DNA from 2 places in the Anoxybacillus sp. EFIL genome. Region 2 is predicted to be linked to the other one. Evidence: a T-box and tRNA genes for the amino acid it is inferred to sense, from the RefSeq annotation. Region 2 holds a T-box; the other holds one or more tRNA genes.
What was found. The T-box of region 2 lies ahead of ileS (isoleucine--tRNA ligase). A T-box ahead of a tRNA ligase gene usually reads a tRNA of that ligase, here a tRNA-Ile.

Region 1 (15,990 bases), on a different contig from region 2:
CAGAAGATTTACAAATGCTCGTCTTTTCAGCGACGATTCCAGAAAAGTTAAAGCCGTTTTTGAAAAAATATATGGAGCACCCAACACATATTCATATTGCTCCGAAACAAGTGGCGGCACCAGCCATTGAACATATTTTAATCCCGCTTCGCCATCGTGATCGTTTGCAGCTTTTACACGATATATTAGTTAGTTACAACCCATATTTAGCGATTGTTTTTGTAAACACGCGTAAAACGGCCGATGAAGTAGCGAACGGTTTAATTGAAAAAGGATTAAAAGTAGGCGTGTTACATGGAGATTTAACTCCACGCGAGCGGAAAAAGATGATGAAAGCGATTCGTGATTTACAATTTCAATACATTGTCGCAACAGATTTGGCGGCGCGTGGAATTGATATTGAAGGCGTCAGCCACGTCATCAACTATGAACTGCCAACGGATTTAGATTTTTACGTACATCGTACGGGCCGAACGGGCCGTGCAGGTTATGCTGGTACGGCAACAACGATTTACGAACCATCTGATCAACATGCGCTAGTGAAGTTAGAGAAAAAGGGAATTCATTTCCTTCATCGCGATTTCCGTCATGGCGAATGGATTGAGCTCGATGCATGGAACGGGCGGAAAAAAGAGAAAAAAGATGAAGTTGAGCAACTTGTTGAAAAAATAGCGAAAAAACAAAAGAAAGTCAAACCGGGATATAAGAAAAAATTGCGAGAACAGTTGAAAAAACAAAGAGCGAAAAAGAAATAAGGGAGAGAAAGACGTGTTAAAAATCGGTTCACACGTATCGATGAGCGGAAAAGAAATGTTGTTAGCCGCAAGTAAAGAAGCAGTATCATATGGAGCAAATACGTTTATGATTTATACCGGTGCGCCACAAAATACGAGACGTAAACCAATCGAAGAACTAAACATTGATCAAGGGCTTGCCCATATGAAACAACATGGGATTGAAGAAATTGTTGTGCACGCCCCTTACATTATTAATATCGGCAATACAATCAATGCAGACACGTTTTCGCTTGGCGTTTCTTTTTTACGTTCGGAAATCGAACGAACAGAAGCGATTGGTGCGAAGCAGCTCGTCCTCCATCCTGGTGCGCACGTCGGTGCAGGCGCGGAAGCAGGCATTGCAAAAATTATTGAAGGGTTAAACGAAGTCATTACCAATGACCAACAAGTGCAAATTGCTTTAGAAACGATGGCAGGAAAAGGGTCTGAATGTGGCAGCCGCTTTGAAGAGTTAGCAAAAATCATCGACGGTGTCACGCATAACGATAAGCTTTCTGTTTGTTTTGATACATGTCATACACACGATGCGGGATACGATATTGTGAACGATTTTGATGGCGTATTAGAACAATTTGATCGCATTATCGGGCTTGATCGTCTAAAAGTATTGCATATTAATGATAGTAAAAATCCGTGTGGAAGTCGGAAAGACCGTCATGAAAATATCGGTTTTGGTTATATCGGTTTTGATGCGCTAAATTATATTGTTCATCATCCACAGCTTATGCACGTGCCAAAAATTTTAGAAACGCCATATGTTGGGGAGAAAAAAGATGCGAAACCGCCATATCAATTTGAAATCGCGATGTTGCGTGCGCAACAGTTTGACCGAAACGTTCGAGAAAAAATTATCGAGTAGAAGGCTGTCTGTAGGCAGCCTTCTTACTGTATAAATTGTCGAATGAAGTCATTAGCTTGTTTAGCAAGTTGCGGTGATGTGCGCTGGGCGAGTTCGCGAATCCAATTTTTCCTCGCTTGTTCATTAAACATATCGATCGTTTTTTCGCGCATCATTTGAATGATCGTTTCTGCGTCTTTTTGGGAAAGCGAAACGTTATATTCCTTGGCATACATCATTAATTCATTTGCGGTGATGGATTTCATTTTATGCTGGACGATTTTATGATACACATTCACGTAACATCCCTCCTTATTTACCATATGAGAGGAAAGAAGGAAGGGTGCAATGGTATAATGAAATAGATGAAGGGGGAGATTTGTTTGAAAAGACAACATAAAAAAGAGACAATTGGCCATTTAATGTATCGTGTTGTAATGATGACGATCGGTGCGACGCTTGCTGCGTTATCGATCGAATTGTTTTTAGTGCCTAATGAAATTATTGATGGTGGGGTCATCGGTATATCGCTTATTCTTGATCGCATTCTTCCAAACTACGCATGGTTGAACTTTGCCACGCTTGTCATTTTACTCAATGCGCCGTTTATGTATTTCGGTTATAAACAAATCGGAAAAACGTTTATGCTCTCTTCCCTCTATTCAATCGTTGTGTTAGCTGTGATGGAGCGGTTGTTTCATCATGTATCCCCTTTTACAACAGATTCCATTTTAGCAACGGTGTTTGGCGGAGCCATTCTTGGCGCAGGTGTAGGGCTCGTTATTCGCCACGGTGGTTCATTAGATGGCACAGAAATTTTAGGTATTTTAATGACGAAAAAGTTGCCGTTTTCTGTTGGAGAATTTGTCATGTTTACAAACGTTTTTATTTTTACTTGGGCTGCGTTTGTATTCGGACCGAAGCAAGCGATGTACTCCGTTTTAACTTATTATATCGCTTTTAAAACGATTGATACGGTCATTCAAGGATTAGATGAAACAAAAGCGGTGTTCATCGTATCAGATCGTTATGAAGAAGTGTCAGATGCTATTTTAAATCGACTTGGCCGTGGAACGACGAAGTTGATGGGAAAAGGCGGATATACGGACGAACAAAAAGAAGTGATTTATGCTGTTGTTACTCGTCTGGAAGTGACGAAGCTGAAATCAATTGTATATGAAATTGACCCAAATGCCTTTATTACGATTATGAATACACAAGAAGTGCGTGGAGCGAAATTTAAGTCTGCTATTCATTAATGAAAACAAATGCGTTATACTATGAATCGGAATCATTTTGAATTAAGGTGGTCAAACGATGGACGATATTTTACGGATAGAAGACGTATCGTTTCGATATGATGATGAAGATGTACTGCAACATATTCATTTTCGCGTTCCGAAAGGCGCTTTCGTTGGTTTAGTTGGTCCGAACGGGTCAGGGAAATCAACGTTGTTAAAATGCATTTTGCGGTTGTTAAAACCGCAAACAGGGCGCATTTTTTTATTCGGCACGCCGATTGAGCAGTTTAAAGATTGGCATAAAATTGGCTTTGTCTCCCAAAAGGCAAACAGTTTTAATACCGGGTTTCCTGCGACAGTATATGAAGTCGTAGCGAGCGGTTTAGCTGGAAAGCTCGGTTTATTTCGCCGATTAAAGAAAAGCGACGAAAAAGCAGTATATGAAGCGATTGATGCGGTCGGCATGAGCCCTTTTATTCATCGAAACATTGGCGAACTTTCAGGAGGTCAACAACAACGCGTATTTATTGCACGTGCGATCGTGTCGCAACCTGAATTTTTAATTTTAGATGAGCCAACTGTCGGGGTCGATGTGCATCATGTACAAAGCTTTTACGACATGCTTGAACGATTGAATAAACAACATCATATGACGTTGCTTCTTGTGACGCACGATATCGGAACAATTACGGAAAAAGTCACGCATGTCGCTTGTTTAAACAAACATTTGCATTTTCATGGAAGCGTGCAACAGTTTGCGCAGCTGAAAACAGAAGATTTAGCATCATTTTACGGGCATCATCTTCACCTACTTGCCCATGACCATGCATAGAAAGGGGGGAGATTATGCTAGAGGCGTTATTTCAATATGAATTTTTACAAAATGCGTTTATTGTTGGCATATTCATTGGGCTCATCGCTCCTCTTTTAGGTGTGTTTATTGTCGTACGGAGATTATCGCTTATTGCGGATGCGTTGAGTCATGTCACGCTTGCAGGAATTGCGGCCAGTTTACTTGTACAAAAAACGTTTGTCATGGGAGCGACATTCAACCCGATTTATTTGGGCATGGCGTTTTCGGTTGCTGGTTCGTTATTTATTGAAAAGTTGCGTACCGTATATAAGCATTATCAAGAATTAGCTATTCCGATCATTTTATCAGGAGGCATCGGCTTAAGCGTCATTTTTATTTCACTTGCGGATGGCTTCAATACCGATTTGTTTTCATATTTGTTCGGAAGCGTTAGCGCGGTAAGCCGAACAGATGTATGGACAATTAGCATCATTTTTTTCATCGTGTTTGCTGTTATTTTTCTGCTCTATAAAGAGTGGTTTATTTTATCATTTGACGAAGAATATGCACAAGCATCGGGAGTAAAGGTAAGGGTGCTTCATTTTGTTTTCATCGTGCTCGTTGCTCTCGTCATTGCCGCATCGATGCGAATTGTCGGCATTTTGCTCGTCTCATCACTCATGACGCTTCCTGTTGCCGCGAGCATTCGAATCGCAAAAGGATTTAAACAAGCGTTATGGTTGTCCGTTCTATTTGGTGAGCTTGCTGTCATTGTTGGCTTATTTCTTTCTTATTATTTAAATTTAGCTCCCGGCGGGACGATTGTGTTGTTAGCTGTCTGTATATTAATTGGTGCGATCGTGTGGAGAAAATGGAAGAGAGGATGACGAAGCGTGAACGTTTCTGAAGCGCTACGGTTAATGAAAGAAAAGGGGTTTAAGTATACAGGAAAGCGCGAAGAAATGCTTGAGCTGTTTGCAAAAACAGATAAATATTTAACGGCAAAAGATGTGCTTGATGTCATGAAAGATCGGTATCCGGGACTTAGTTTCGATACAGTTTATCGCAACTTAGCGTTATTTGTTGAGCTCGGCATTTTAGAAATGACTGAGCTGTCTGGAGAGAAGCGCTTTCGGTTTACATGTAATGTGCATCATCACCATCACCATTTTATTTGCATGTCGTGCGGAAAAACGAAAGAACTTGTAACGTGTCCGATGAATGAATTAGTGGAAGATTTGCACGGATATACGATTTCAGGGCATAAGTTTGAAGTGTACGGAACATGCCCGATGTGCCAACAACAAGCTGACGTGTAATGTCAGCTTGTTGTTGTGAGTAATTGTTCTACTTGTTTTTTCGCTTCATACCAATTGTACACGCGAATAACGCCTTTTGGGAGCGGACCGCGATTGTAAGGAGTATCAAATAAAATGACAGGAATAAGGCATTGTTCAGCAATATCGCAAGCATTATCGTATTTATCTTCGAAAAACATGTCGATTTTATATTTCTTTACTGCTTCAATTTTATCGTGTGAACCGATCAGTTCGATATGATGGTAATGAACACCTTGTTGTTGAAACCATTTTTCTGTTATTTCATATAAGTGACGGCCTCGAGCGCTAATATAATATAGCTCATATTCATCTTTCCAACTATTAATGACCTCTAATGCTCCGTTCGCAAGCGGTGCTTCGCTGTAAATGATCGGTTCGTATTGTTCCATCCATTCATTTAATTTTTCTTCCGTTGTATCCAAAAAAGGAACTAAATCGTAATCGGTAATATCATCAAGCGTTAAGTTTTTTTGAAACGACTTGTTTAAATATGGAATAAACGTACTTGGACATGTTACTGTTCCATCAATATCGATACCAAATCGCCGTTTGATCATGTTTGTTCATCCTTCCTATGATGTGCTTTTCTTGCCCATTATATCATTGACATAAAGTAACATCTATAATGACGTATCGCTTATTGCATAATAATAGTGCTCCTCATTTTACGAAAGCGAGGGAATGGTCATGGACAATGAACATCAGCGTCGATCATATGACAACGAACGAATAGATACTGTTGTGAATCGAGTGGATACTGTTCCAAATGTTGAACGAGATTTTATGGAAGAAACAGCAGGTGAAATTGCTGAGCCGATTCGATTTTCTGAAAAAGAAGTCGATCGTGAACAAAACGGTCGTGGCATTGGCTGGCTTGCACTTGCGTTATCGGTTGTTTCTCTTTTCTTAATGCCAGTCATTATGGGGGCAGCCGGTATTATTTTCGGATTCATTGCCCGACGTCGAGGAGCAGAAACGTTAGGGGCTTGGGCGATTGGAATTGGGGCTGTTTCCATTATTTTAAGCTTTTTCGTCCGATTTTGGTAAATAAGAGGGGAATATTCCCCTCTTATTTTTGCTTTCCTTTCAATGCATATTCTTCCGCTAATTTGTCAATTTCTTTTTTCAATTCTTCAACCATTGTTTCTTCAGGCACTTTCCGGACAATCTTTCCGTGGCGGAACAATAATCCTTCGCCGCGTGCCCCTGCAATGCCGATGTCAGCTTCGCGCGCCTCTCCTGGCCCGTTGACCGCACAACCGAGGACCGCTACTTTAATTGGCGCTTTAATTTGGGCGATATATTCTTCAATTTCATTTGCAATACGAATTAAGTCAATTTCAATTCTTCCGCATGTCGGACAAGAAATTAATGTCGCAGCGTTTGCCGCAAGACCGAATGTTTTCAACAATTCACGCGCTACTTTTACTTCTTCGACAGGGTCAGCGCTAAGGGATACACGTACCGTATTGCCAATTCCTTTACTTAAAATGGCACCAAGCCCCGCAGCACTTTTTACTGTTCCGGCAAATAGCGTACCCGATTCCGTAATGCCAAGATGGAGCGGATAGTCGAATGTGCGCGCAGCTTTTTCATATGCTTCAATCGCTAAACGAACATCGGAAGCTTTCAGCGAAACGATAATGTCATAAAAATCAAGGTCTTCTAAAATGCGAATATGATGTAATGCGCTTTCGACCATACCATCCGCAGTTGGATAGCCGTATTTTTCTAAAATGCGTTTTTCAAGTGAACCAGCGTTTACCCCGATGCGAATCGGAACTCCACGTTCTTTTGCTGCTTTCACAACCGCTTCTACTTTTTCTCGCTTTCCGATGTTTCCGGGGTTAATCCGAATTTTATCTGCTCCGTTTTCAATCGCTTTTAAAGCAAGGCGGTAGTCGAAATGAATATCGACAACGAGCGGAATATTGATGCGTTTTTTTATTTCAGCAATCGCATCAGCTGCTCTTTCGTCTGGGCAAGCGACGCGAACGATTTGGCATCCAGCTTCTTCGAGTCGATGTATTTGAGCAACGGTTTCTTCTACATCATGCGTTTTTGTCGTCGTCATACTTTGAATGACGACTTCGTTATTCCCCCCAATTGTAATGTTCCCAACGCGAACGGGGCGGGTTTTTGAACGATGAATGATTTCGCTCACGAGTCAATCGCTCCTTTAACGTATTAATCGAATCATTTTTTATTGTAGCAATGTTTCTTGTTTGTTGACAACGTTTTTGCTATTTCTGCTTATAGTACGGAATGCGGTACGTTTTTCCGATTTGAAGCGAATGGGCGTTAACATGTGGATTCAACGTTTGAAAATCAGCAATGAGCTGATCGATGGATACGGGTAATTTCCCATTCATCTCACGCTCGACGATCGAAAGGAGCGTATCGCCTCGTTGGATCATGACTTCACGATATGGAAGCTCCTTTGTTGGTTTGAATGTTTTTTCTGCACGAATTGTATGAATTGTCCCTTCTGTTATATCATGATAAGCAATCGCACATATCGCAATGCATACAAGAAAGATGAAAACTTTTTTCATGGCATTCCCCCGCTTCATTCTTCTGTTTTATCCATATGGCTTGTCCAAACGATATATGCGTAAAAATTACATTCTCTTTACATTGCTTTACATGTTCTTCACATCACGTTGACATGTTTTTGGTATTCTTTGTCTGTATTTGTCGAAGGGGGGATATATGTTGAGACAGCGATTAAAACATATAAAAAAGCTTGTCCGAGTGCCTGTATTTCAACCATCACCGAAAATAAAGCAATGGTTATTAAAAATTAGTTTACAAAACCGTTTATTTATTTTATTTTTGGGTGTGTTAATTATTTCGTTAAGTGCCGTTGGGATGATTGCTTATCATCAAGCGAAACAAACGACGGTAAAAGCGATCGAAAATCGCCTTGAGCGAGAGGCGACGATGATGTTTGAAGTGTCACGTAATCTTATGTACATTCATGCTGGAAATGAGCAACTGCTTGAAAAAAGTTTACGGTCTGCAGTAAAGCAACAAAAGGCGGAACTGATGCAAGATGGATTAAGCGTAGACATTTTTTTAATTGGAGATAGACAAGTAAAAACGTTTGAGCGAAATGAACAGCTCAATGTACCAACATCCGTCCAACAAACAATTACGAAACAAAAAAATGGTGTGTCGCATTTGGAATGGAACGGGCGTACATATACATTTGCCTATAAAACTATTCAAGAATTGAAAGGAACATATGTCGTTGCTGTGCCGGATGAACAGTTTATGAAGCCGATCCAACAGCTTGCATATTTAACCGTCGTAGCGATTATGATAAGCGTCATTATTTCAACGATCATGATTAAATGGTTAGTAAGTGGATTAACGAAGCCGATTGCCCAACTTCGTCATGCGATGAGCCGATTGTCACGTGGAGATTTAACGGTTGACGAACATATTTATTCGACAACGCCAGAAATTGATTCGCTTGCGCGTAGCTTCCAACGGATGTTGACGAGCATGAAAAATGTCATTCGTGAAATGGACGAAACAACAAAGCAGCTAGCTATCACAGGAGGCGACTTAGAGCATGTGTCTGAACATGCCATTGAATCAAACGATCAGCTCTTGGCAGCGATTTCTACTGTGAAACAAGGGGCAGAAGAAACGGCCAATGCTTCAGACGAAAGCATTCATCGCGTCGATGAGATGAAAAAACGGATGCAACACGTATTAGTAAGTGTGAAAAACATTTCAGCCAGTGCGACTGATATGAACGAATCTTCAAAGGGTGGGGAAAAGCGGCTGACGCATTTAATTGCTGATATTCATTCATTTGCTGAGCAATTTAAAAAAGTAAACGATACGATTCAAAGTGTAAAACATCATTCGACGTCGATTACAAAAGTTGTGGATGTCATTCGACAAATTGCCGAGCAAACGAAGTTATTGGCGCTCAACGCAACAATTGAAGCGGCGCGCGCTGGAGAAGCTGGAAAAGGATTTGCGGTCGTCGCCACAGAAGTGAGAAAGCTGGCGGAACATGCTTCAAAGGCAACGGAAGAAATTACATCGTCCATTTTTGCGATGGAAGAAGTATCAATTCATGCGACAAACCAGTTTGAAGGGATGGTCACACATTTACAACATCAACTCACGTCCGCAAATGAGGCAAAGCGTTCGTTTGACCATTTGTTAAAAGAAATTCAGCGCGTCAATCGCAACGTGGCGCAAATGGAAGGTGAATTGGAGCAGTTTCAGCAATTATTGCCGATGATTGAGACGGTGACGGTGGCATTTGCTTCTGTTGCTCAACAAACGCTAGCAAGCGCAGAAGAAATGATGTCTGTTTCGTACGATCAAACGAAGCAGATGAATGATATGCATCGTGTTGGTGAACGATTAAATGAATTATCGCAATCATTATCCGCACTGACTGCAGCATTTAAACTATAAGAAGCAGGCTAATGGCCTGCTTCTTTCATAGAAGGAAGTTCTTTGATGGAAGCGAACAAAATCGTGACAGAAACGAACCAATCTAAAGCGACAGCATAAGGCACGACAATTTGTAGAGTTTCCATTATTGTAAAAAAGATGGTTGATAATGTAATTGAATAAGCAGAGATACTCCACATATGGCGGTACGTTCCACGCTTATTTAACGTGCCGCGAAAAATAAGCCCGATGAATGCAAGAACGGTAACATAAAGAAATTTGCTTGTGCATGTGAAAAAGTATAACACGAGAAACGATAATGAAATCACAATAGGAAGCAACGATTGAAGCGTGCGGGCAAATTCATATACATCTTCGTTTGTGAAACGTTCCGCTTGCATGAAAGCATACGGATATGACTGAACGTGCCCATTAGCAACAAGTGCAAACTCTTCCTTTAAAAATGCCACCGCGTTTGTGTAACGTTCTGCATCATCTGTTGTGAGTGTACCTGTGCTATCAAATAAAATGGTCACGTTTGGATGCGTAAGTTCAATCGGTTCTTGTATGTTTGATGTCAATACTCCATCGACGACTTCAAATGGAGGAAGCTCTTCTTTTAATAGTTGATGCGTTGAGCCGATCATTTTGTTTATGCTCATTGTAAAGTAAATGGCAATCGGTAACGTTGCAATAAGCGACAAAAAAAACACGTAGCTAATCGCCTTTCCGATTGGATGAAAACGAAAGCGTGCAATATGTACAGGAGAATAAAGACTTTGTAACAACCGTTTCCACATAATCATTCACATCCTTTATGCGTCATCATTTCTCATTCTACTTCTTTTTCTATTTAGTACACAACCTTTTTGTTTCGTGTGTTGCACGTATTGACGCTTTCCGCCTTTTTTGCTAAAATTACCATCGGATATGGCGGACCCTTAGCTCAGCTGGTTAGAGCGGACGGCTCATAACCGTCTGGTCGCAGGTTCGAGTCCTGCAGGGTCCATTTACCTCGCTAAGTAAATTAGCGAGGTTTTTTTGCAAATAATTTGAAACATTCGATGTATTTTGGTACTCTTAAGGTAGGTTCACTTATGAAACTTTTCTGTTTCTTAATCCAGTTAATCGGTTTCATTTGTGAACAATTACATAATGAATGAGGAGGAATGAAACATGGCATTTGAATTACCACAATTGCCTTATGCTTACGACGCGTTAGAACCACATATTGACAAAGAAACGATGAACATTCATCACACAAAACATCATAACGCGTATGTGACAAATTTAAACGCAGCGCTCGAAGGTCATCCAGAATTGCAAAACAAAACAATTGAAGAGTTAATGGCCAATTTAGATGCGGTACCTGAAAATATTCGTACAGCTGTTCGTAACAACGGAGGTGGACATGCGAACCACTCGCTCTTTTGGACTATTCTTTCGCCAAATGGTGGCGGTGAACCAACAGGTGAACTAGCTGAAGCAATCAATCGTACGTTTGGAAGCTTCGAAAAATTTAAAGAAGAATTTTCGAAAGCGGCAGCAACACGTTTCGGTTCTGGTTGGGCTTGGCTTGTCGTCCATAATGGTCAACTTGAAGTGACAAGCACACCAAACCAAGATACACCGTTGATGGAAGGAAAAACACCAATTTTAGGATTAGACGTATGGGAGCATGCGTATTACTTAAAATATCAAAACCGTCGTCCAGATTATATTTCAGCATTTTGGAATGTTGTTAACTGGGACGAAGTGGCCAAGCGTTACGCAGCAGCGAAATAATGAAGAAGGGCTCGACAATTTGTCGAGCTCTTTTTGTATATCGTTGTAAAAGAGTAGGCAAACTACTTGTCAAGAAAGGAAGTTTGCCTATGAATAAATGGAAACGAATGGTGGCGCACGTTCGCACACATCGACAATTGTTTCTTTTGTTAGCAATTGGCGGATTATATTCCCTTAGTATCGCCTTGTCGAATACGTTTGTAAACGTATACGTTTGGAAAAAAGTGAACAGTTTTCAAGCTCTAGGTGTGTATAATTTAGCCATTGTCACATGGCAGCCGCTTGCATTTATCGTAGCCGGTCAAATCGCAAAAAAGATCGATCGTGTCATTGTGTTACGAATGGGTGTGACGTTTTTAGCATTCTTTTTTTTAGTCGTATTATTTAGCGGTGATCGAGCGATGAACCATTTATTTTTACTCGGCGGTTTGCTTGGTATTGGTTACGGCTTTTATTGGCTCGCATTTAACGTATTAACGTTTGAAATCACTGAACCAAATACGCGTGATTTATTTAATGGATTGCTTGGTGCGATGACATCTGTCGCAGGAATGATCGGTCCACCGCTTTCAGGGTGGGTTATTGCTTCAAGCGAGAAGTTCACCGGGTATATGGTCATTTTTTTAGCTTCTTTATGCTTATTTATTGCGGCTGTCATTTGTAGCTTTTTTTTACAGCGACGGCGTTCAGCAGGACAATTTGCACTTCGTTCTGTATATGACGAGCGAAAGAAAAATAAAAATTGGCGAATGATTACAAACGCTCATTTTTTTCAAGGATTTCGTGAAGGAACGTTTGTGTTTATTGTTTCCATTTTTTTATTTATGGCGACAGGAACTGAAAAATCTCTCGGTGTATTTGGATTCGTCAATGCAGTTGTTTCGTTTATGACGTATTCTTTTGCGTCGAAGTGGATGAAGCGACAATGGCGGTTGCGTGCCATTTTATTCGGTGGTGTACTGTTGTATGCTTCCGTCTTTTTAATTATTTTTGATTTATCATATGTAAAGTTAATCATCTATGGCGCATTAATCGCCATCGGATATCCTATTTTACTCGTTCCATATTTGTCGCTTACATTTGACGTTATTGGTCAAAGCAATCATGCGAAAGAATGGCGAATTGAATATATTGTTATGCGTGAACTATTTTTAAACGGGGGACGTGCGACGTCTGTTTTATTGTTTTTATTAGCCATTACGTTGTTTGATGCAAAGGAGGCCATTCCAGCATTAATGTTAATTGTTGGAGCTGGTCATTTCATTATTTATTTTTTTGTGCGACGTATTCGACTTTCGATGTAGAAATTTGCGAGCGTTTCTTTTACAATGAGGAAGGAGCAAGTAAAGGAGGTGCTCGCGCGTTTTGAAACAAATACAACATGCTCACAAAGCGAAGAAAAAGAAAAAACGAATGCAGTTGCCATTTCGGTTAAACGTGCTATTTTTTGTTGTGTTTTTACTTTTTTCTGCGCTTATTTTACGGTTAGGTGTCATTCAAATTGTTTATGGTGAACAATATCGAAAAGAAGTCGAGCGCACAGAAAATGTCACAGTTCATACACCAGCACCGCGCGGAAAAATTTATGACCGTAACTATCAAGTCGTCGTCGATAACGAGCCGCTTCATGCGATTACGTATACACGCACACAAACAACGAAGCCATCGGAAATGATTGAAGTAGCTAAAAAGTTAGCCACATATATTGAAAAGTCGACCGAACGCGTCACAGAGCGAGATATAAAAGATTATTGGATTTTGACAAACGAAGAGAAAGCAAAAGAAAAAATTACTGAAAAAGAATGGAAGTTGTTTCGAGAAAAAAAATTAAAAGATAAAGACATTTATCAATTGCAACTCGAGCGCATTACAGAAGAAGATGTAAAAACGATTAAAGAACGTGAGCTTGAGGTTGTTGCTATTTTTCGGGAAATGAATAGAGGATACGCTTTAACCCCGCAAATGATTAAAAATGAAGGAGTAACGGACGAAGAATATGCTGTTGTTAGTGAGCATTTAGAGGAGCTACCAGGTGTAGATGTGACGACAGATTGGAACCGTCAATATGCACATGGTGATACGTTTCGTACAGTGCTTGGAAATATAACATCGTCAGAAGAAGGGTTGCCGCGCGAAAAGCTTGACTATTACTTAGCGCGCGATTATAACCGAAATGACCGAGTAGGAAAAAGTTATATTGAAGCACAATATGAAGATGTATTGCGTGGGCAAAAGGCGAAAATAAAAAATGTGACTGATAAAGCAGGAAACATTATTGAAACGATTGAAATATCGCAAGGACAACGTGGAAAAGATATCGTTTTAACGATTGATATGGAATTACAAAAACGCGTCGAGCAAATTATTGAGGAAGAATTAATGACAATGAAGCGACGCAGTGGAACAGAATTGCTTGATCGTGCTTTCGTCGTCATGATGGATCCAAATACAGGAGAAATTTTATCGTTAGCTGGGAAACGATATACACGCGATGAAAACGGAAAAGTTGTATTAAAAGATTATGCCCTTGGGACGATTACATCTGCTTATGCGATGGGTTCGGCGGTAAAGGGTGCGACCGTATTGACAGGGTTTCAAACCGGTGTCATTCAACCTGGCACGGTGCTGATTGACGAACCGTTATATATTAAAGGGACGCCGACGAAAAAATCGCATAGCGGTATTCGTCCAGGACCGATGAACGATTTAAAAGCGCTTGAAATGTCGTCAAACGTTTATATGTTTAAAACAGCGATTGCTATTGCCGGTTCTACGTATCGCCCACATCAAGCGCTACCGATAAAAAAAGAAGCGTTTTCCATTATGCGACGCTACTTTAATCAGTTCGGTTTAGGGGTGAAAACAGGCATCGATTTGCCTGGGGAAATTATCGGATGGCCGGGACAAAGTACGCTTCCAGGACACTTGCTCGATTTAGCCATTGGACAGTTTGACGTATATACACCGATTCAAATGGCGCAATACGTCTCAACGATTGCGAATGGTGGATATCGCATTCAACCGCATGTTGTCAAAGAAATTCGTGAACCAATTAGCGAAAAAGATCAAATAGGTAACATCATCTACTCGTTCGAGCCGAAAGTGTTAAACCGAATTGATATGAAAACAGAATATATTGAGCGTGTGCGTGAAGGCTTTTATCGCGTCATGCACGGTTCAAACGGAACGGCTCGTGCCTTTTTCGCAAATGCTCCGTATGATCCAGCAGGAAAAACAGGAACGGCACAGGCGTTTTATGATGGACCGATTAAATCAAGACGAATGACGCCAACATACAATTTAACGTTAGTTGGCTTTGCACCTTACAATAATCCAGAAGTGGCGTTTGCTGTCGTTGTGCCATGGGTATATCAAAATGCGAGAAACCATTATCCGATTAATAACTATATCGGAAGAAAAATTTTAGATGCGTATTTTGAGTTGAAAAAGCAACGTCAATCTGGTCAACCATCTCCTACTGAACCGTTGAATAATGAGGAACAAACAATGGAAAGATAAAAGAAAGCGAATTTACAAAAGCTTAACATTCGTTTAAAACGAATTTAATACCTTTCCATTATTCTATAACTCGTGGCACAAAACAAAAAACAAATTGAAAAAGTAGGGGGAAATCAAAAGATGAAGAAAAACAAATGGTTTGCACTCGCAGGTGTAACAAGCGCTGTACTAGCATTCACAACAGCATGTGGTGGTGGCGCTGAGCAAGGCGGCGAAAATGCGGAAGGTAACGCAGAAAAATTGAGCGGAAACGTAGTTGTTGATGGCTCATCAACAGTGTACCCAATCGTTGAAGCAGCCGCTGAAGCGTATGCGGGTGAACAACCAGATGTGAAAGTATCTGTTGGTTTATCTGGAACAGGTGGCGGATTTGAAAAGTTTACAAAAGGCGAAACGGATTTTTCAAACGCTTCTCGTCCGATTAAAGATGAAGAAAAACAAGCTGCTGAGCAAAACGGTATTGAATTTGAAGAGCTTCAAATTGCGTTCGATGGTCTTTCCGTTTTAGTGAATAAAGATAACGACTGGGTTGATTATTTAACAGTCGATGAGTTAAAGAAAATCTTCACATCAGGTGCAGTAAACGGCGATGACAAAGTGAAATGGTCAGACATTCGTCCAGAATGGCCAAACGAAGAAATTAAATTGTTCTCACCAGGACATGACTCTGGTACGTTTGACTACTTTGATGAAGTTATTTTAGATGGACAACCGTTAAACAAAACAGCTCAATTATCTGAGGATGACAACGTGCTTGTTCAAGGTATTGCAGGGGATAAAAATGCTCTCGGTTACTTTGGATTCGCATACTACGTTGAAAATAAAGATAAATTACGTGCTGTGCCAATTGATAACGGAAACGGTCCTGTTGAACCAACACACGAAACAATTCAAAGCGGTGAATATGCACCACTTTCTCGTCCGTTATTTACGTATGTGAACACAAAGGCGTTAAAAGAAAAAGCGCAAGTGTATGATTTCGCGAAATTCTTGTTAGAAAATGGTGCAGAGTTTGCTGAAGAAGTAGGTTATGTCGCACTTCCACAAGAAAAATATGAGGAGCAATTGAAAAAGATTGAAGGATTAAAATAACGACACGTAAAGATGAGAAGCGACTCCACGATCGCTTCTCATCTTGCCATGAATTTGGAAAGGGGTTTTCATATTATGGCGATGACAGATGGGAATCGTTCATATTCCGTCCGTGATATGATTAAAGAAAATAAGAAAAAACAAAACGGACAACAATTTG
Region 2 (15,990 bases):
GGACCAGCTGACTTGTTTGTTGAGCCGAAAAATATAGATCGTTTAAAAAAGACGATGGAAATCGTGAAAAAATATAACGTCCGTTGGCGTGCGATCGGCCGCGGTTCGAACTTGCTCGTGCTAGACGAAGGCATTGAAGGCGTCGTCATTAAACTTGGCGAAGGATTAGACGACTTACAAATAAACGGGACAGAAGTGACGGTTGGCGGTGGCTATTCGCTTATTAAACTGGCGACAGTCATTAGTAAACAAGGATTGTCTGGACTTGAGTTTGCTGGCGGTATTCCGGGCTCGGTTGGCGGAGCGGTATATATGAATGCGGGCGCCCACGGTTCCGATATGTCGCGCATCGTCAAAAAAGCACAAATTTTATTTGAAGACGGGACGATCGAATGGTTGACGAATGAAGAAATGGAATTTTCGTATCGCACATCCGTTTTACAAACAAAGCGTAAAGGCATTTGTGTCGCAGCAACACTTGAAATGAAAAAAGGAAACCGCGACGAAATTGTCGCAGCGATGCAAAAAAATAAAGATTACCGCCGCGAAACACAACCGTGGAACTATCCGTGCGCCGGAAGCATTTTCCGCAATCCGCTCCCTCACTACGCCGGACAGTTAATTGAAAAAGCAGGATTAAAAGGCTATACGATCGGTGGAGCGAAAATTTCAGAACAACATGCGAATTTTATTGTAAATGCAGGCGGAGCGACGGCAAAAGATGTGCTCGAGCTCATCGATTACGTGAAAAAAACCATTTACGATTTATACGGTGTTTCGTTGCAAACAGAAGTTGAAATTGTTGGGCGGAAGTAATACATTTTCCCCATCCTAATTTTTTCTATATTATGCTATAATAAGTTTTGAAACAATGAACTAACGGTTGCTGACGTGCACCGTTAGTTTTCTTGTTATTTTGATTTGGTCCATCGACCGAGGTGGAGTGAATGGAAAAAGGAAAAGTTGTTGTTCTTGAAGAACGTGTACCGAAGTTGAAAGAGCAGCGAAGACAGCGCGCGAATCGCTTACTCATTGTATATATCGCTCTATTTTTTATGCTTTTGTTAGCTGTCATTTATGCCCAGTCGCCGCTTAGCAATGTCGCGGTCATCCACGTGGAAGGGAATCGGCATATCGCTTCTCAAGATGTCATTCAATTAAGCGGTGTGACGAAAAAAACAAGCTTTTGGAAAGTAAAAAAAGACGAAGTCGAACAGCGCATTCAACAACATCCAGAAGTGAAAGAAGTAAGCGTGAAAAAACGAATTCCGAATCGCATTGACATCGTGATCGTCGAACGAAAGCGCATCGCTTACATTTTGGACAAGCATTCGTTCCTGCCGATTTTAGAGAATGGAAAAGTGTTAACGGATGTCAAACGGGCGATTCCGAGCGATGCCCCCATCTTAATTGGATGGAAAGAAGGGGAGGCTATTCAAGACATGGCTGCCCAATTGGCACATACGCCAAGTTCGATTTTAAACCTCATTTCAGAAATTCATTACACCCCAAGCCCATCTGACCGAAGACATATTACCGTCTATATGAATGATGGCATAGAAGTGAGTGCGACGATTGATCGTTTTGCGGAAAAAATCGTTCACTATCCTTCGATTGTCAGCCAGTTGCAACCGGGGATAAAAGGTGTTCTTCATCTAGAGATGAGCACATATTTCAAGCCGTACGAAGCGGATGAAGGGAATGAAAAAGATGAAAATGAACGGTAACCACGTCGTTTTATCGTTCGTTTGCTTAGTTTTAGGCTTTATGTTAGTCCTCTCCTACCAAATGGCAAAAAAAGAAACAGCTAACCGTCAACTAGAACGCCAATGGAATAAAGAGTACGAATACCGCGAGCAGTTAATTGAGCAACAAGAACAAAATCGCAAACTGCAAGCGGAACTATTTAACAAACAACAACGCGTGCGTGAAATTGAAAAAGAGCTAGCAAACGAAGAACAATTGTATTTTAACCTCGTCGAAGATGCAGAACGATTGCGTATGTATCTCGGAAAAGTAAAGGTAAAAGGAAAAGGAGTGGAAGTGACGTTATCCGACGCGTCGTACATCCCTTCTGAAGCGAATGCGACAAACTATATTGTTCATGAGCAACACGTATTTCAAGTTGTAAACGAGCTATGGATTGCAGGGGCATCGGCGGTGGCGATTAACGGGCAGCGACTATCGCATCGTTCGTACATCGTTTGTAACGGTCCGGTCATTGAAATTGATGGGACACAGCATCCCGCTCCGTTTGTCATTCAAGCGATCGGCGATCCGAACGTGCTCATTCCAGCGTTAACGATTGCCGGTGGCGTCAAAGATCAATTGACGAGCGATCATATTGTTGTGGATATTGTAGAAAAGTCAGAAGTGACGATGGAACCGATGATGCAAAAATAAAAGGAGGGGCGCCGTTGACGCGAAAAACGATATGGCATTTTACGTTTGTTTCGCTTATTATCGGCTTTATGTTAGCGGTCCAATTTCAGACGAGCCAAGAGCCTGATGTGCGCGATACACGTGACATATGGGAAATACGACGAGATTTACAAAAAGAACAAGAGTTACATAAACAGCTGTTAAATGAAATTCGAAAATATGAAGAGACGTTAGAAAAATACGAACAGCAACGTTCAGAAAATAAAGGGGCTATTTTGCGCCAAACGGTAGAGGAGTTGAAAAAAGAAGCGGGACTGACAGAAGTTGTCGGTGAAGGGGTCGTGCTTTATATTGAGCAAATGTATGACGAATCATACGTCGGTCCGGTTAGCGATACGATATCCGCAGATTTACTGCGCCGGCTAATTAACGAATTAAATATGTACGGAGCTGAACATATATCGATTGCCGATCAACGCCTTGTTAACACAACGGTCATTCGCGACATTAACGGTGTGACGAAAGTTGATTCGTATCCGCTTCGTTCCTTTCCAATTGAAATAAAAGTGATTACCCCTGATGCTGAAAAAATGTACAACCGACTAAAAGCATCAACCATTGCCGATGACTTTGCGCTTGAAAATTTGCTCCTTACCGTTTCAGAGCCACAACAACGGGTCGTCATCTCTCCATACGATGGTGCGGTGCGTGTGAAACAAATGGAAGCGGTCGAAGAGGCTAGGAGGTGAAAAGGATGTGGCTTCCATTGCTCGGTTTACTGCTCGGCATACTGCTCGGATTGTTGACGGATTGGCGCATTCCGAGCGAATATTCGAGCTACTTATCTATCGCTGTGCTGGCGGCGTTCGATACGCTCATTGGCGGTATTCGTGCCCATTTACAAAATATTTACGATGAGCACGTATTTGTATCTGGATTTTTTTTTAATATTATTTTAGCAACAAGTTTAGCTTTTCTCGGTGTTCATCTTGGTGTAGACTTGTATTTAGCAGCTGTATTTGCGTTCGGTGTGCGCCTGTTTCAAAACATCGCTGTCATCCGCCGAATTTTGCTGACGAAATGGTTAGAAAACCGCCAAAAAAATCGCTTATAAAAAAGGGAATGCTGTTCGAATGTGGAATATAGTGTTGATATACATAGCAACGTTCATTTTGTAAAGGAGGTGCCACCAGAATGAACAGCAACGATTTTTATGTTAGTCTTGACATCGGTACATCTAGTGTAAAAGTGATCATTGGCGAAATGATCAATGATCAGTTAAACATTATCGGTGTCGGCAATGTGAAATCGCAAGGGCTGAAAAAAGGCTCTATTATTGATATAGATGAAACAGTACAATCAATTAAACGAGCGGTTGAACAAGCAGAACGGATGGTCGGCGTAACGATTAAAGGCGCGATTGTCGGAGTGAACGGCAATCATATTCAACTTCAGCCGTGCAACGGGATTGTTGCTGTATCAAGCGAAAATAAAGAAATTACAAATGAAGATGTGACGCGCGTCATTGAAGCGGCACAAGTCGTTTCCATTCCCCCAGAGCGCGAAATTATCGATGTCATTCCGAAACAGTTTATCGTCGATGGGCTTGACGGAATTAACGATCCGCGCGGCATGCTAGGCGTTCGCTTAGAAATGGAAGGCACGATGATTACCGCATCAAAAACGGCTTTACATAACGTGCTTCGTTGTGTAGAACGAGCGGGATTACAAGTGCTTGACGTATGTCTTCAACCGCTGGCGGCAGCGTCGATTGCGTTATCGAAAGATGAGAAAAATTTAGGTGTTGCGCTCGTTGATATCGGTGGCGGTTCGACGACAGTTGCCGTATTTGAACAAGGATTTTTACAGGCGACGACCGTGCTTCCGATCGGTGGCGAACATATTACAAAAGACTTATCGATCGGCATGCGCACGTCGACAGAAGATGCAGAACGCATTAAACTAAAACATGGACATGCGTTTTACGATCTCGCTTCTGATGAAGAAGTATTCAGCGTTCCGATTATCGGCACCGATCAACATCAACAATTTACTCAATTAGAAATTGCCGATATGATTGAGGCACGGGTAGAAGAAATTTTACAAATGGTACAAGCAGAAATTCGGAGACGCGGATTTCGCGACTTGCCTGGCGGATATGTGCTGACTGGTGGCACAGCAAATATGCCGGGCGTATTAGAACTTGCGGAAGCGATATTTAACCATACCGTTCGCGTGGCGATGCCAGATTATATTGGCGTGCGCGATCCGCAATATACAAACGGTGTCGGTTTAATTCAATTCTCTTATAAAAATGCGAAGTTGCAAGGAAGAGACGTCCCTGTTCTTTCTTCCGGAGCGGCAAACGATTTCCAAGCGGAAAAAAAGGTGCATAAAGCGCCAGCGAAACCGAAACAAAAAGAAGAACATTTAGGACAGAAAGTAAAGAAATTTTTCGGATACTTTTTTGAATGACAATTTGAATGGCTAGGAGGATTATGTCATGTTGGAGTTTGACACGACTGTTGATCAGTTAGCGACAATTAAAGTAATCGGTGTCGGCGGCGGCGGAAACAACGCTGTCAACCGCATGATTGAACATGGAGTACAAGGTGTTGAATTTATTGCGGTCAATACAGATGCCCAAGCGTTAAACTTATCCAAAGCGCCAATTAAACTGCAAATTGGAGCGAAATTGACGCGCGGATTAGGTGCGGGGGCAAATCCAGAAGTAGGAAAAAAAGCGGCGGAAGAAAGTAAAGAACAAATTGAAGAAGCGCTTAAAGGGGCCGATATGGTATTCGTTACAGCCGGCATGGGCGGAGGAACAGGAACAGGGGCGGCTCCAGTCATCGCTCAAATTGCGCGCGATTTAGGTGCGCTCACAGTCGGCGTCGTTACGCGGCCGTTTACGTTCGAAGGAAGAAAACGTGCGATGCAGGCGGCAAGCGGTATAGCAGCGATGAAAGAAGCGGTCGATACGCTCATCGTCATTCCGAACGATCGTTTATTAGAAATTGTTGATAAAAATACGCCGATGTTAGAAGCGTTCCGTGAAGCAGACAACGTGCTTCGTCAAGGCGTACAAGGCATCTCCGACTTAATTGCTGTGCCGGGATTAATTAACTTAGACTTCGCTGATGTGAAAACAATTATGTCAAATAAAGGTTCCGCTCTGATGGGAATCGGTGTCGCAACAGGGGAAAATCGCGCGGCAGAAGCTGCGAAAAAGGCGATTTCAAGCCCGCTATTAGAAACGTCGATCGACGGTGCGCAAGGGGTGTTAATGAACATTACGGGCGGCACGAATTTAAGCTTGTACGAAGTGCAAGAAGCAGCCGACATCGTCGCATCCGCTGCCGACCAAGATGTCAATATGATTTTCGGTTCTGTCATTAACGAAAACTTAAAAGACGAAATTATCGTTACTGTCATTGCGACAGGATTTAACGAAGAAGTTAACCAAGCAAAAGCAACGCGACAAGCCGTTGTCAAACCAACGGTTGGCGTCAAGCGCGAGAAAAAAGAAGAGCCAGTCGTCGACTATCCGCCAACGCGCGGTCAACAAGTAGAAGATCCGCTCGACATCCCGGCCTTTTTGCGCAACCGCAATCGTCGCCGTTAAAAAAACGCTCACGACTCGTGGGCGTTTTTTTTATTCATCATTTGACAAAATCTCTAAAGAAATGACGTCATCGTTTGACACACTTTTCTATTGGAAGTGCTATATACTAGTTTCAAGATGTTTCAAGATAAGGAGGGGATGCCGCTGATTTATGCCGATGTCGTATGGTTATTAAATTTTTGTTTCGATGCGATGTTGCTATGGCTTGCAGCGATCATGCTGAAGCGTCGCGTGCGCTTATGGCGACTTATGCTTTCTGCGTTGTTCGGTTCGCTGCTCGTCTTGCTCGTATTCACTCCTTTTGCTTATATGACATCTCATTTCGTAACGAAACTCGTCATCTCTTTTGTCATCGTTTGGATTTGTTTCGGTTTCCATCGCTTTCGTTTTTTTATCGAAAATGTGCTCGCTTTTTACTTTGCAACGTTTATGCTTGGCGGAGGGATGGTCGCCTTTCACTTTTTGCTAGAAAGTGAAATGACGCCTTATTCATCCGGATGGCTCACACATTCGACTTCTATTAGTTGGTTGTTTGTTATCATCATGTTTCCAATTTTATGGCTACTATCAAAAGTGCAAATGGGAACGATTCGGGAAAAAAAGTTGCGGTTTGAACATGTCATTCATGTGCGTGTGACATGTGTTGGACAAACGGTATCGTTAAAAGGATTAGTCGATAGCGGAAATCAATTGCGAGACCCGTTAACAAATACGCCGGTCATGATCGTTGAACTGCAACCGTTCGCACACATCTTCCCTCAAGCTGTTTTACAAATGATTCAACAACGGACGTACACAGATGACATCCCGAGCGAATGGGTGAGCCGAATACGTTTCGTCCCGTATCGTGCCGTTGGCGTCGAGCAACAGCTACTCGTAGCCATCAAGCCAGACGAAGTGCAATGGTCGGACGGAAAACAATGGACATCCGTCAAAAAAGCGCTCATTGGCTTTTCTCCGTCATCGCTGTCAGCGGACGGTGAGTACAACTGCATCGTTCATCCGCATATCGTGATGTCGCAAGCTTCGTAATTATTATGATTATACGGCCGATCGTGCTGAAATAGAAGGAGGTTTTTTATGAAGTTATTCAAATTACGTCTCACATATGTATGGTACAAACTATTAAAAAAATTAGGGCTGAAAGCGGACGAAATTTATTACATCGGTGGAAGTGAAGCGTTGCCGCCACCGCTTACAAAAGAGGAGGAAGAAATGTTGCTTCAAAAACTTCCTTCTGGAGATGAAACCGCGCGCTCGCTACTTATTGAACGAAACCTTCGTCTCGTCGTTTACATTGCACGAAAGTTTGAAAATACCGGCATTAACATTGAAGATTTAATTAGCATCGGTACGATCGGATTAATTAAAGCGGTCAATACGTTTAATCCGGAGAAAAAAATTAAACTCGCTACATATGCGTCGCGCTGTATTGAAAATGAAATTTTAATGTATTTACGGCGCAACAATAAAGTGCGCTCCGAAGTGTCATTTGACGAACCGTTAAACATTGACTGGGACGGCAACGAATTGTTGTTGTCGGACGTGTTAGGGACAGAAGATGACGTCATTACGAAAGATTTAGAAGCAAATATTGATCGTAACTTGTTATTTCGCGCACTCGATCAATTAAGTGACAGAGAAAAACAAATTATGGAACTTCGCTTCGGTTTAACTGGAGGAGAAGAAAAAACGCAAAAAGATGTCGCGGACTTATTAGGCATTTCCCAGTCATACATTTCCCGTTTAGAAAAGCGAATTATTAAACGATTGCGAAAAGAGTTTAACAAAATGATGTAATGCATATTTTTCCCTTCGAAGGAGATACTGAAAGCTGACAGCATCTCCTGCAAGGAGGGAAAGACATGGCAAGAAACAAAGTTGAAATTTGCGGCGTTGATACATCGAAACTTCCCGTGCTGAAAAATGAAGAAATGCGTGAATTATTCCGGCAAATGCAAGCCGGTGACATATCGGCACGCGAAAAATTAATTAATGGGAATTTGCGGCTCGTATTAAGCGTCATTCAGCGATTTAACAATCGTGGTGAATATGTCGACGATTTGTTTCAAGTAGGCTGTATCGGACTTATGAAATCAATTGATAACTTTGATTTAAGCCAAAACGTGAAATTTTCCACGTATGCCGTGCCGATGATTATCGGTGAAATACGCCGATATTTACGTGACAATAATCCGATTCGTGTGTCCCGCTCGCTGCGCGACATTGCGTATAAAGCGCTTCAAGTGCGCGAAAAAATCATGAGCGAAACAGCAAAAGAACCGACGGCAGAAGAAATTGCGAAAATACTAGACGTGCCTCATGAAGATGTTGTATTTGCGTTAGATGCGATTCAAGATCCTGTTTCGCTTTTTGAACCGATCTACAACGACGGCGGCGATCCGATTTATGTGATGGATCAGTTGAGCGACGAGAAAAATCGCGATACAAATTGGATTGAAGAAATTGCGTTGAAAGAAGGGCTTCGCCGTTTAAACGAGCGCGAAAAAATGATTATTCGCAAACGATTTTTTCAAGGAAAAACGCAAATGGAAGTGGCTGAAGAAATCGGCATTTCCCAAGCGCAAGTATCCCGTTTAGAAAAAGCCGCCATTAAACAAATGAATAAAAACATTCAATGGTAAACGACGCCTCCACCAAAAACGGTGGGGGCTTTTTATGTCCGTGACTACAACAACTCGCTCATGCATACATATAAGTACATAAAATGAAAAAGGAGCGGAGAAACATGGTGAAAATTTCTGAATTACAACAAAAAGATGTCGTCAATGTCGCAAACGGCAAGCGGCTTGGAAATATCGGAGACATCGATATTAACTTAACGACCGGTCAAATTGAAGCCATCATTATTATCGGGACGGGAAAAGTGCTCGGTTTATTTGGGCGGGCGGATGAAATGGTCATTCCGTGGCGCGATATTGTGAAAGTGGGCGCTGACGTCATTCTCGTTCGATTAGATAGCGATGAATAATTCACGTTTTCGGCAAGCTGTGATAAAATAGGAAAAAAAGTGATAAAATTGTACAAAGGATGTCGAATCATGAACGATATATTTCGCCAAGCGAGCGAATCGTTGCTTTTATTTGATCAATGGGAACATGTCGTCGTCGCCTTTACAACAAAACGAGGGGGAGTGAGCACCGGACCGTTTGCGACGTTAAACGTCGGCATGCACGTGCAAGATGATCCAACCGTCGTGTATCACAATCGACAAAAAGTAGCGGACGAACTGAACGTTTCGCTCGATCGCTGGGTATGTGCCGACCAAGTGCATGGCGTGCATATAGAAAAAGTGACAAAAGAGCATGCGGGAAAAGGCGTGCGCACGTACGACACCGCTTTGCCGCATACAGACGGGCTGTATACGAGCGAGCGAGACATCATGTTGGCGCTTTGTTTTGCGGATTGTGTTCCGCTTTACTTTTTTGCGCCAAGTAAAAAGCTAATTGGGGCAGCACACGCCGGCTGGAAAGGAACCGTTCACAACATCGCAGGAGAAATGGTGAAGCGATGGAACGAAGAAGGGGTAGATGCGCGCGATATTTACGTTGTCATCGGTCCGTCGATCGGCCGTTGTTGTTACGTCGTCGATGATCGCGTCATTGAATTCGTTCAAAAGGCGCTAGTCAACTCGCCTCAATCTCTTTATAATGAAACAAGTAAGGGACAATATGCGCTCGATTTAAAAGAAATGAATAAACAACTCCTGCAACAAGCAGGTGTTCCGAGCGAGCATATCGCGGTTTCATCGTATTGCACAAGCTGTGAGCAGTCATTATTTTTCTCTCACCGTCGCGACGGCGGAAAAACAGGAAGAATGATGGCGCTTATTGGCTGGAGGTGATCATATGACGGTTAAACAACGTTTACAAACGATTCAACAACATATTGCGGAAGCGTGTGAAAAAACAGGACGAAACGCATCAGACGTTCAAATTGTGGCAGTAACAAAATACGTAAGCATCGCACGGGCAAAAGAGGCGATCGAAGCGGGCATCGTTCATTTAGGGGAAAGCCGTGCCGACGGTTTTTTACACAAATACGAAGCGATCGGAAAAGAAGCAACGTGGCATTTCATCGGCACATTGCAATCGAGAAAAGTGAAACAAATCATTGATGACGTCGATTACATTCATTCGCTTGACCGTCTGTCGTTAGCGGAAGAAATCGACAAGCGAGCGAATCGGACGATCAAATGTTTCGTGCAAGTGAATGTTTCAGGCGAACAGTCAAAACACGGATTAGCGCCAGAAGACGTATTGCCGTTTATTGAAACATTATCTGCTTTTTCACGTATTCAAGTTGTCGGGTTGATGACGATGGCGCCGTATACGGATGATGAAGCGACGATTCGCCGTTGTTTTCGGACGCTACGTGAGCTAAAAGAACGCGTGCAAGAAAAACAACTACCGCACGCCCCTTGTACACAATTGTCAATGGGGATGTCGAACGATTATGTCATTGCGGTAGAAGAAGGAGCAACGTTTCTTCGACTCGGTACATGTCTTGTTGGTGAGGAGGAGGTGGAGTAAAATGGGATTTGTGAAAAAAATTCGCGACTTTTTTGATTTAGATGAAGAAAAATGGGAAGAAGATGAATATGAACAAGAAGAAGTCGCCCAGCAACCGAAAGTAGAACAAAAGCAAAACGTCGTCAGTTTACAAAGCGTGCAAAAATCGTCCAAGCTCGTTTTATTTGAACCGCGCGCTTATGCCGAAGTACAAGAAATTGCCGACCATTTAAAAAATCGGCGTGCCGTTGTTGTCAACGTTCATCGTGTCGATCGTGACCAAGCGCGGCGCATCGTTGACTTTTTAAGCGGAACGGTATATGCGATTGGCGGAGACATTCAACAAGTCGGATCTACGATTTTTTTATGCACGCCAGATAATGTCGATGTAAGCGGCTCGATTTCCGTTGTTTCTGACGATGAACCGACGATAAAGAGGTGGTAAATTTGTATACAATTGCAAACTTTTTAGCAACAGTCATTGAAGTATATTCGTATGCGATTATTATTTACATTTTAATGTCTTGGTTTCCGAATGCGCGCGAAACGAAAGTGGGACAATTTTTCGCCAATATTTGCGAGCCGTATTTAGAGCCGTTTCGCCGCTTTATTCCGCCGATTGGCATGATCGACATTTCTCCGATCGTCGCCTTGCTCGTTTTACGCTTTGCGACGGCAGGAGTTTATGGATTAGTAGATATGGTCAGTCGAGGGTTGTAATGGACATTTATCAACATTTTCGAAAGGAAGAGCATCATTTTATTGATCTCGTTTGCGAATGGAAGCGGCTCGTGACGGAACAATATGCTCCGAAACTCACAGATTTTTTAACTCCGCGTGAACAACAAATTGTCCGCTCGATTGTCGGCAATCACGATGAAGTGCACGTTGCTTTTTTTGGCGGTTCATCGTCTGTAGAGCGAAAGCGTGCACTACTATACCCGCCGTACTTGCAACCGAATGAAGATGATTTTCAATTATCGTTGTTTTCCGTTCGCTACCCGAAAAAGTTTGTGACGCTCGGGCATCGCGATGTGCTCGGTGCTCTGTTGTCGCTCGGTGTAAAGCGTGAAAAGTTTGGGGATATCGTCATCGTTGAAGGTGTCATTCAGTTTGTCATCGCCAAAGAAATTGCACCGTTTGTAAAAATGAACGTCACTTCGATCGGAAAAGCAAAAGTATCGTTAGAAGAACAACTGCTCTCTGAACTTCTTGATGTGAAAGAAGAATGGGAGGAAGAGACGTTGACCGTTTCGTCTTTGCGGCTGGACGCCATTTTAGCGCAATGTTTCCGCATATCGCGCCAAAAAGCACAAGCGCTTATTGAACAAAGCTTCGCGAAAGTCAATTGGAAAACGGTTGACCAAGCCCATATGGAATGCCGAGAAGGCGATTTATTGTCGCTGCGCGGGTACGGTCGTTGCCGACTACAAGCGATTGCTGGTCAAACAAAAAAAGAAAAATGGCGCATCGTTGTCGAAAAAGCAAAATAAAAGCAGGATTTTCGCAAAACATGTCGAATGACACATACGTACATAAGATGGAGGTGGGCCACATGCCGTTAACGCCGTTAGATATTCATAATAAAGAATTTAGCCGAGGCTTTCGCGGATATGATGAAGATGAAGTAAACGAGTTTTTAGATCAAGTCATTAAAGACTACGAAATGATTTTGCGTGAAAAAAAACAGCTTGAAGAAAAAGTGCGAGAGCTGACAGAAAGGCTCAACTATTTTACAAATATTGAAGAAACGTTAAATAAATCGATTTTAATCGCGCAAGAAACGGCGGAAGAAGTGAAGCGAAACGCCCAAAAAGAAGCGAAGCTCATCATTAAAGAAGCGGAGAAAAACGCGGATCGCATCATTAGCGAAGCGCTTGCAAAAACGCGAAAAATTGCGATGGAAGTGGAAGAATTAAAGCGTCAAGCGAAAGTGTTCCGCAATCGTTTTAAAATGTTAATTGAAGCACAGCTTGATATGCTAAACAACGGTGACTGGGATCATTTATTAGATTATAAGCTCGATGATGAAGAAATACAAGAAATAGCAGAGTCTTGACGAGCGGCGTTGTTATTGCCTATAATATCGATTACAGTTATATAAGAAAAACGATGAAGGGGACAGTAGTTCTTTCAACAGCTTATTTCAGCGAGTCGAGGGCGGTGGAAGCTCGGCATAAGCGAAGGAATGAAAATCACCCCGGAGTTCCGTGCCGAATGAGTAGTAGGACGCGGCGCGTCATTCCCGTTACGAATGTCGAGTGGACTATGGAAACATAGTCAATAAGGGTGGTACCGCGAGACCTTCTCGTCCCTTTTGGGCATGAGAAGGTTTTTTTATTTACATAAAAGGAGGTTTTCACATCATGGATTACAAAGATACGTTACTGATGCCAAAGACTGATTTCCCGATGCGTGGCAATCTTCCGCAACGCGAACCGCAAATACAAGCAAAATGGGAAGAGATGGACATTTACCGTAAAGTGCAAGAGCGCACGAAAGATCGTCCGTTGTTTGTGCTACATGACGGACCGCCGTATGCAAACGGTGACATTCATATGGGTCATGCGCTCAATAAAATTTTAAAAGATTTCATCGTTCGCTATAAATCGATGAGCGGCTATTGTGCACCGTACGTGCCGGGGTGGGATACGCACGGGCTGCCAATCGAAACGGCGCTTACGAAAAATAAAGGCGTCAATCGAAAAGAAATGAGCGTTGCTGAATTTCGGAAATTATGTGAGCAATATGCATATGAGCAAATTGACCGTCAGCGCGAGCAATTTAAACGACTTGGCGTGCGCGGCGACTGGGACAATCCTTACATTACGTTAACGCCAGAATACGAGGCACAACAAATTAAAGTGTTTGGCGAAATGGCGAAAAAAGGGTTAATTTACAAAGGGTTAAAACCGGTATATTGGTCTCCATCAAGCGAATCAGCGCTTGCGGAAGCAGAAATTGAGTATAAAGATAAACGGTCGCCGTCTATTTACGTTGCTTTTCCTGTCAAAGACGGAAAAGGTGTGCTAAATGGTGATGAACATATCGTCATTTGGACGACGACGCCATGGACGATTCCTGCGAACTTAGGCATTGCTGTTCATCCAGAGCTACAATATAGCGTCGTTGAAGCAGACGGTCGTAAATATGTTGTCGCATTCGAGTTGCTTTCATCGGTGCAAAAAGAAATTGGTTGGGAACATGTGACGGTATTAAAAACAGTCAAAGGAAGCGAGCTTGAGTACGTCGTGGCGAAACATCCGTTTTACGACCGCGATTCGCTCGTTATTTGTGGTGAACACGTCACAACGGACGCTGGAACAGGTTGCGTCCATACGGCCCCAGGACACGGGGAAGACGACTTTATTGTCGGCCAAAAATACGGCTTAGGTGTGCTTTGTCCAGTTGACGAGCGCGGCTATATGACAGAAGAAGCGCCAGGGTTTGCCGGCATGTTTTACGATGATGCGAACAAAGCGATTACGGAAAAACTACAAGAAGTCGGCGCCCTGTTAAAACTATCGTTTATTACTCACTCATATCCGCACGATTGGCGGACGAAGCAACCAACGATTTTCCGAGCGACTGCGCAATGGTTTGCATCCATCGATAAAATTCGCGAGCAACTGTTGCAAGCGGTTGAAGAAACGAAATGGGTGCCAGCATGGGGTGAAATTCGCATTCACAACATGATTCGCGATCGCGGTGACTGGTGCATTTCCCGCCAACGCGCATGGGGTGTGCCGATCCCTGTCTTTTATGCGGAAAATGGCGAGCCAATTATTACAGACGAAACGATTGAACATGTATCGAACTTATTCCGCCAATACGGTTCTAACGTTTGGTTTGAACGTGAAGCAAAAGATTTACTTCCAGAAGGGTTTACGCATCCAGGTAGCCCGAACGGACGCTTTACGAAAGAAACGGACATTATGGACGTATGGTTTGACTCCGGTTCTTCTCATCAAGCGGTGTTGGAAGAACGCGCGGATTTACAACGTCCAGCCGACCTTTACTTAGAAGGTTCCGACCAATATCGCGGTTGGTTTAACTCGTCGCTTTCTACAGCGGTTGCCGTGACGGGAAAAGCGCCGTATAAAGGCGTTTTAAGCCACGGATTCGTATTAGATGGCGAAGGACGGAAAATGAGCAAATCGCTCGGCAACGTCGTCGTGCCGGCAAAAGTGATGGAACAGCTCGGTGCGGACATTTTGCGCCTTTGGGTTGCTTCTGTCGATTATCAAGCAGACGTGCGCATTTCTGATAACATTTTAAAACAAGTCGCTGAAGTGTATCGAAAAATTCGCAATACGTTCCGCTTTATGCTCGGTAACTTATTCGATTTCAATCCGGCAGAACGCGTGGCGATCAATGAATTGCGCGAAGTCGATCGCTATATGCTCATTAAACTGAATCGTTTAATTGAAAAAGTAAAACAAGCGTATGAAACGTATGAGTTTGCGACCATTTACCATGAAGTGAACAACTTCTGTACCGTTGATTTAAGCGCGTTTTACTTCGACTTCTCGAAAGACGTATTGTACATTGAAGCGGCAAATAGCCATGAGCGTCGCTCCATTCAAACGGTGTTGTACGAAACGCTTGTTGCGTTAACGAAACTTGTTGCGCCAATTTTACCGCATACAGCAGATGAAGTATGGTCATACATTCCGTACGTAAAAGAAGAAAGTGTGCAACTTGTCGATATGCCAGAAGCGGTGCGTATGGATGATGAAGATCGCATCGTTAAAAAATGGGATGCATTTATGGAGTTGCGCGACGAAGTGTTAAAAGCGTTAGAAGTGGCGCGCAATGAAAAACTAATCGGTAAGTCGCTCACTGCGCACGTCATTTTATATCCGACAGACGAAACGAAAGCGCTCATCGATTCGATTGAAGAAGATATGAAACAACTATTAATCGTTTCAGCATTTTCGATCGGTGGAACGTTTGCGGACGCACCAAGCGAGGCGCAAACATTTACAAAAACAGCGATCGTCGTCAAACAAGCAGAAGGAAAAACGTGTGCGCGTTGCTGGGTTGTGACACCAACGGTCGGCGAAGATGCCAACCACCCAGAGCTATGTCCACGTTGTGCGGCAATTGTCAAGCAATAACCGACATCCCCCCTCTCTTTTAAGGGGGGATTGTTTATGATAAAATGAAAAAGAATTTCGCTTTGGAGGGGTATGATGTTATATTATTTGCTTGCTTTTGTCGTCATTATCATCGATCAATGGACGAAATGGCTCGTCGTTCGCTATATGGAATTAGGTGAAAGCATTCGTGTCATCGAAAACGTGTTGTACATTACGTCTCATCGCAATCGCGGAGCGGCATGGGGCATGTTGCAAGGGCAATTTTGGTTATTTTATCTCATTACGATTGTTGTCGTCATTGGGATTATCGTATATATTCAGCGCTTGAAGCCGACAGAGCGGTTATTTG

Region 1: it encodes a tRNA-Ile, which carries the amino acid that the T-box ahead of ileS (isoleucine--tRNA ligase) is inferred to sense. The anticodon was not compared.

The regions. Positions count from the first base shown of each region.
Region 1 covers NZ_SDLH01000002.1:462,238-478,227, forward strand. Annotated here, with positions in the region: gene ES017_RS05420 (DEAD/DEAH box helicase) at 1-755, shown strand, start outside; gene ES017_RS05425 (deoxyribonuclease IV) at 769-1,656, shown strand; gene ES017_RS15900 (DUF2624 domain-containing protein) at 1,680-1,934, opposite strand; gene ES017_RS05435 (YitT family protein) at 2,001-2,894, shown strand; gene ES017_RS05440 (metal ABC transporter ATP-binding protein) at 2,953-3,708, shown strand; gene ES017_RS05445 (metal ABC transporter permease) at 3,723-4,556, shown strand; gene ES017_RS05450 (Fur family transcriptional regulator) at 4,563-4,988, shown strand; gene ES017_RS05455 (haloacid dehalogenase) at 4,991-5,566, opposite strand; gene ES017_RS05460 (MFS transporter) at 5,697-6,056, shown strand; gene ispG (flavodoxin-dependent (E)-4-hydroxy-3-methylbut-2-enyl-diphosphate synthase) at 6,079-7,173, opposite strand; gene ES017_RS05470 (type IV pilus assembly protein FimV) at 7,253-7,564, opposite strand; gene ES017_RS05475 (methyl-accepting chemotaxis protein) at 7,722-9,455, shown strand; gene ES017_RS05480 (DUF1189 domain-containing protein) at 9,464-10,240, opposite strand; tRNA gene ES017_RS05485 (tRNA-Ile) at 10,370-10,443, shown strand; gene sodA (superoxide dismutase SodA) at 10,611-11,219, shown strand; gene ES017_RS05495 (MFS transporter) at 11,309-12,523, shown strand; gene ES017_RS05500 (peptidoglycan D,D-transpeptidase FtsI family protein) at 12,585-14,738, shown strand; gene ES017_RS05505 (PstS family phosphate ABC transporter substrate-binding protein) at 14,859-15,830, shown strand; gene pstC (phosphate ABC transporter permease subunit PstC) at 15,906-15,990, shown strand, end outside.
Region 2 covers NZ_SDLH01000001.1:168,479-184,468, reverse strand. Annotated here, with positions in the region: gene murB (UDP-N-acetylmuramate dehydrogenase) at 1-816, shown strand, start outside; gene ES017_RS00905 (cell division protein FtsQ/DivIB) at 948-1,727, shown strand; gene ES017_RS00900 (DUF881 domain-containing protein) at 1,711-2,403, shown strand; gene ES017_RS00895 (DUF881 domain-containing protein) at 2,472-3,131, shown strand; gene ES017_RS00890 (small basic family protein) at 3,137-3,496, shown strand; gene ftsA (cell division protein FtsA) at 3,577-4,857, shown strand; gene ftsZ (cell division protein FtsZ) at 4,886-6,007, shown strand; gene spoIIGA (sigma-E processing peptidase SpoIIGA) at 6,146-7,039, shown strand; gene sigE (RNA polymerase sporulation sigma factor SigE) at 7,088-7,807, shown strand; gene sigG (RNA polymerase sporulation sigma factor SigG) at 7,873-8,652, shown strand; gene ES017_RS00860 (YlmC/YmxH family sporulation protein) at 8,757-8,999, shown strand; gene pgeF (peptidoglycan editing factor PgeF) at 9,069-9,872, shown strand; gene ES017_RS00850 (YggS family pyridoxal phosphate-dependent enzyme) at 9,877-10,560, shown strand; gene ES017_RS00845 (cell division protein SepF) at 10,562-10,984, shown strand; gene ES017_RS00840 (YggT family protein) at 10,987-11,259, shown strand; gene ES017_RS00835 (YlmH family RNA-binding protein) at 11,259-12,032, shown strand; gene ES017_RS00830 (DivIVA domain-containing protein) at 12,095-12,598, shown strand; T-box leader at 12,643-12,858, shown strand; gene ileS (isoleucine--tRNA ligase) at 12,906-15,659, shown strand; gene lspA (signal peptidase II) at 15,735-15,990, shown strand, end outside.